One region of the Pseudofrankia saprophytica genome, then DNA from elsewhere that is predicted to be linked to it. Evidence: riboswitches for the same ligand, from Rfam matches in the RefSeq annotation. Region 1 holds a riboswitch; the other holds the start of a gene.
The links. Region 1 has a riboswitch for S-adenosylmethionine ahead of thrC (threonine synthase). Riboswitches for the same ligand answer to the same signal wherever they lie in the genome.
Positions count from the first base shown of each region.

Region 2: linked by a shared signal. The riboswitch ahead of FRCN3DRAFT_RS0209110 (DUF3293 domain-containing protein) and the one ahead of thrC (threonine synthase) in region 1 are both predicted to bind S-adenosylmethionine.

Region 1 is NZ_KI912266.1:1,626,439-1,628,828, forward strand. It holds gene thrC (threonine synthase) at 1-854, opposite strand, end outside; SAM riboswitch class I at 861-1,102, opposite strand; gene FRCN3DRAFT_RS0206985 (HAD family hydrolase) at 1,376-2,224, shown strand; gene FRCN3DRAFT_RS0206990 (alpha,alpha-trehalose-phosphate synthase (UDP-forming)) at 2,243-2,390, opposite strand, start outside.
Region 2 is NZ_KI912266.1:2,171,975-2,174,364, reverse strand. It holds gene FRCN3DRAFT_RS0209115 (PASTA domain-containing protein) at 1-661, shown strand, start outside; SAM riboswitch class IV at 941-1,052, shown strand; gene FRCN3DRAFT_RS0209110 (DUF3293 domain-containing protein) at 1,109-2,104, shown strand; gene FRCN3DRAFT_RS0209105 (hypothetical protein) at 2,097-2,390, shown strand, end outside.

The DNA.
Region 1 (2,390 bases):
CCGAACACCTTGTACGGCGACTCCTCGACGAGCCCGAGCCTGATCAGCTCGCGGAACGCCTTGTCGATCTTGGTCAACAGCGAGCCGGACGCGATCGGCACGACGACCTGTTGGGGCAGGCGCCAGCCGAGCTGTTCGGCGACCTCGTAGCCGAGCGTCTTCGAGCCCTCGGCGTAGAACGGCCGGACGTTGACGTTGACGAACGCCCACTCGTACTCGTCGGCGAGCTGGCTGCACAGCTTGTTGACGTCGTCGTAGTTGCCCTTGATCGCGACGAGGGTGCCGCCGTAGACGGCGGTGGAGACGATCTTTCCGTTCTCCAGGTCCTGCGGGACCAGCACGATCGAGCGCAGGCCGGCGTGGGCGGCGTGCGCGGCGACGGAGTGCGCCAGGTTGCCGGTGGAGGCGCAGGCGACGGTGGTGAAGCCGAGGTCGCGGGCGGCCGACAGCGCGACGGAGACGACCCGGTCCTTGAAGGAGTGCGTCGGGTTGGCGCTGTCGTCCTTGACCCAGAGGGTCTTCATGCCGAGCTCGGCGGCCAGCCGCGGCGCCGGGCGCAGCGGGGTGAAGCCGGCGTCGAGGGATACGCGGCGGGCCGGGTCGTGGCCGGCGGGAAGGAGGCCGACGTAGCGCCACAGGTTGCGCGGGCCAGCCTCGATGGAGGCCCGGGTGACGCGGCGCAGCCGGTCCTCGTCGTAGGAAATCTCCAGCGGAGCGAAGCACTCGATGCAGACGTGCGAGGGTGCCAGAGGGTAGGTTGCGCCGCAGTTGCGACAGGACAGACCTACCGCTGGGTTCGCGGTGTCATCTGAGGTGAAGCCCGACTGGGCAGAGCGCTCCGGCGCAAGAGTCATTGGAACTCCTCATCTTTCCCGGGGCCGCCATGGCACCACGGGTCGGAATTGGCACCTGCCGCGGAGGTGCGCTCGCGTCGTCCGGTTGCCCTGCCTGTCCCGTCGCGCGGAGCGCGACACTGGGTCCAGGGGCCGCCTCCCAGGGGGAGATACGGCTAGGACGAACCGCCCGAAGGGCGGCGAGCACACTCATCCGCTCGGTTGCCGGGGCTTCACTGGGCCGTTCCCTCTGCCCCTCTGGATGAGCCATCTTCAGTTGTGTCTCCGTACTGTAGACCGACGCACCTCCGAGCGCACCGCACTTCTTGGCGTATGCACTGTGACGCCGCTTGCGTCCTAGCGCTCGCCCGGGCATCGGCGGGCCCTCTTGGCGGATGCTGTCCCGTGGGACTGCCGGCCTGAGCGCGAGCCCACCGGAGGTCCACCAGCGTCGCTGGGACATTGCAGATCCAGGCCTGTGGCCGCGGGGCCGACGATGATCGGACCGCGCGACCAGTGGGCCCTCGGGAGGAGCCGCGCACGTGAGTGTCCGTGTCGTCTACACCGACCTCGACGGGACCATGGTCGGGCCAAAGGGCTCGTTCTTCCTGGCCGAAGCGTCTCCCGACGACGCGCTGCGCGGATCTCCGGGGACGTTGACGCTCGCGGCCGCGCAGGCGCTGCTCGACCTGCACACCGCCGGCATCGTGCTGGTCCTGGTCAGCGGGCGGACGCGGCCGCAGCTCGTCGAGGCCGCGGCGATCTTCGGCGCCGACGGCTTCATCGGTGAGCTTGGCGCCATCGTCGGCTGGGACCAGGGCCGCCAGAGCGAGATCCTGCGCGGCGCCATGCCCGAGCGTTTCAGCCAGGTGCCCGAGGACCTGCTGCACGAGCTGATCGCCGCTCATCCGGGCCGCCTGGAACTACACACCCCGTGGCACACCGGGCGTGAGCTGGACGTGATGTTCCGCGGCAAGGTCGACATCGCCGCCACCGACGCCTGGCTGCGCGCCGCCGGCTATGGCTGGCTCTCGCTGCGCGACAACGGGCTGATCGCGCCCGCCCACATGCCGGACCTCGGCGTCAACCCGCACGTCTACCACCTCGTGCCCGACGGCGTGGGCAAGGGCGAGGCGGTCGCCTGGGATCTCAAACGGCGCGGCATCGACCCGTCGGACGCCATCGCGATCGGAGACTCCGCCAGCGACCTGAGCATGGCCAGCCACGTCGGCCAGATGCATCTGGTCGCCAACGCCCTGCGCCACCCGGACATCGCGGGCCTGCTGCCCGCGTACGACAACGTCGTCGTCGAGAAGGAGCCGGTGACCCTCGGCTGGGCGAGCGCCGTCCGCGCTGCGGTCGCGACCTGGCAGTCCCCACCGATCGGGTAGGGGCTGCCCCGGTCCCGATCAGTCTGCGCGACCGCCGATTAGCGGGAGTAGCGGGACCTCCGCGGGCGGGGCGGCCGGAAGGGCGGCCAGCTGTTGGCGGAACCAGTCGCCGGGAGGGAGCCTGGCGGCGAGCGTGGCGAGGTGGCGGGCGCGTCGGCGGCGTTCG
Region 2 (2,390 bases), 550 kb from region 1:
GGACGTCATCGGGAAGCCGACCGACGAGGCGCAGACGGCCGTGCGGGCCGCCGGCTTCACCGACATCGCGCTCGCCTACGTGGCGAGTTCCGCCACCGCCGGCACGGTGACCGCCACCGACCCACCCGCGGGCGGGTCGACGGCCAAGAACGCGACCGTGACGCTGACCGTGTCGAGTGGCCCGGGGCACACCACCGTGACCGACGTCGTCAATCAGCCGGAGGCGGACGCGCGCGCGGCGTTGGAAGGCGCCGGGCTCGTCGTCACAGTCAGGTACGACACCGGGCCGGCGGGTGTCGGCGCTGGCCTGGTGGAGACGGTGGACCCGGTGCCGGGCAGCCAGGTCGCGCTGCACAGCAAGGTGACGATCACGGTCGTCAGCACGCAGGTCACGGTTCCGTATACGGTGGGGACCCAGCGCGCACAGGCCGAGAAGACGCTCAACTCGTACGGGCTCGGCGTGACCGTGGTCCGGCAGGTGAGCGATCAGGCGGTCGGCACGGTGCTCGCGCAGTCGCCGGAGTCGGGCTCCGTACGACGCGGCTCGAGCGTCACGCTGACCATCGCCAGGGCCCCGGACGCGCCCAGCTCCTCCGGCCCGCCGACCGGCCCGACCGGCACCGCCACGCCGACCGTCACCCCGTCGGCAGCCACGCCCTGACCGGGCCTGGTCTCGTCTCGGTCACGTCCAGCCAGGCCAGGCCGCGACGGCACCGAGCCGGACCAGCACCCGGGCCATGGGTTTCCCCGGGCCGGCCGGATCATGCACATGTCCGGCATGTACGGCCGATGGTTCCCGCCGTTCGGAGACGCGCCCGGAGTTCTTGGGAGCGGGGAAAATCTGTCGGACCACGTCGGTACCATCACCATGCATTCAGTGGATCCAGCACGGGTGGCACAAACCTTGCGATACGTATACGGAGGTCCTAATCTAGGGCGCGGTCAAGAGGATGGCGTCAAGACCTGGCTCGTCGTCCGGCAACCTTCGCGCAAGGTGCCCCAGGGAACGACCTGATCGTCTTCGGCGGCAGCCGGCGGCGATAACGCGGATCTCCCGAGCCGACATGGGCACGGGGGTCCACCGAGGCCCCCGGAGGTATACGTGTCGATGCGTCCGAATCGCGGCCGTGCAGAGCTGTTGGCGCTCCTCGGCGCTCAGCCCGAAGCCACGGCGGCGGCCGCCTCCCGCTCGTACCTCGACCGCCGCCACGACCTGCTGGCTCACGACCCGGACTGGCGACGGCCGGAGGTCGCGCGCCTGGACGACGCCTTCGGCCGGCTGCGCGCCGCGGCGGACGCGGAGCGGCGGCTCGCCGGCTACCGGCCGAGCCCGGTCCGCATCGGCGTCGGCGGCGCGACCGTGGTGGTGGCCCCGGCCGCACGCGGCACCACCGACGGGGACTTCCCGTTCTCCGATGTCGAGCGGGTCCACGTCCTCACCGCGTTCAACCCGCGCTCCCGGCCGCTGCGCCCGCACGAGAACGCCAGCCGTCAGCGCGCGCTCGCCGGCAGGGTCGCCGCGACCGGGCTGCCCTCGTGGCCGGCGGTCCGCGGCGAGAAGCACGCCGAGCTCGGCATCGCCGTCGCCGGCCTCACCAGGGCCCGGGCGCAGGAACTCGGCGCCGAGTTCGAGCAGGACGCGATCTTCGAATGGACGCCGGCGGCCTGGTCGCTCGTCCCCTGCGACGAGCTGGTCACGCCGCGAGAGCTCGGCTGGCGCGTCTCCCGCGTCGCGACACCGCTGCCGGACCCGCTGGCCTCCCGGCCGGCGGCCGGCGCCGCGACGACTGGGGCGGACGCGGCACTGGAGACCATCCTCGCCGCCGAGGCTGAGGCCGCCGAGGCCGCGGCGATCGCCAGGGCCAGGGACCAGGCCGGCGACGCGCCGTCGACGGTGACCGAACCGACCGTGCCGGGCCAGCCAACCGCGCCCTCGGCGGGCTCGGCGGCGCCGTCGGGCGCCGGCTCCCAGCCGAACGTGGGATCCCCCTCGGACGCGGCACCCACCTCGCCGGTGGACGAGCCCACCTCGCCGAGGCCCGCGAACGCGGCGAAGGGAGACGCCTCGACCACCCCGCGGGAGCACGGGGGTGGCAATGAGTGAGCCGGTGGCGTTCAACACCGGGCTCCCCCTCGCCGCGCGGCTGCGCGAGCACGTCCTGAACCAGCTGGACGCCGAGCACGAATGGATCGGCCAGGGCCCGGACGGAACGGGACTGGTCTGGCGCCACAGCGAGCTCGGCACCCTGCTCGAGCTGCTCCCCGTGCCTGGGGGCGCCTCGTCGGTCGCCGTGCTGCGGGTCACGACGCCGGTCGCGACCGTCGACGATCTCGCGCGGGCGGTCGCGCTGTGCGGGCGACGCAACAACGAGAGCATGCTCAACCGCTGG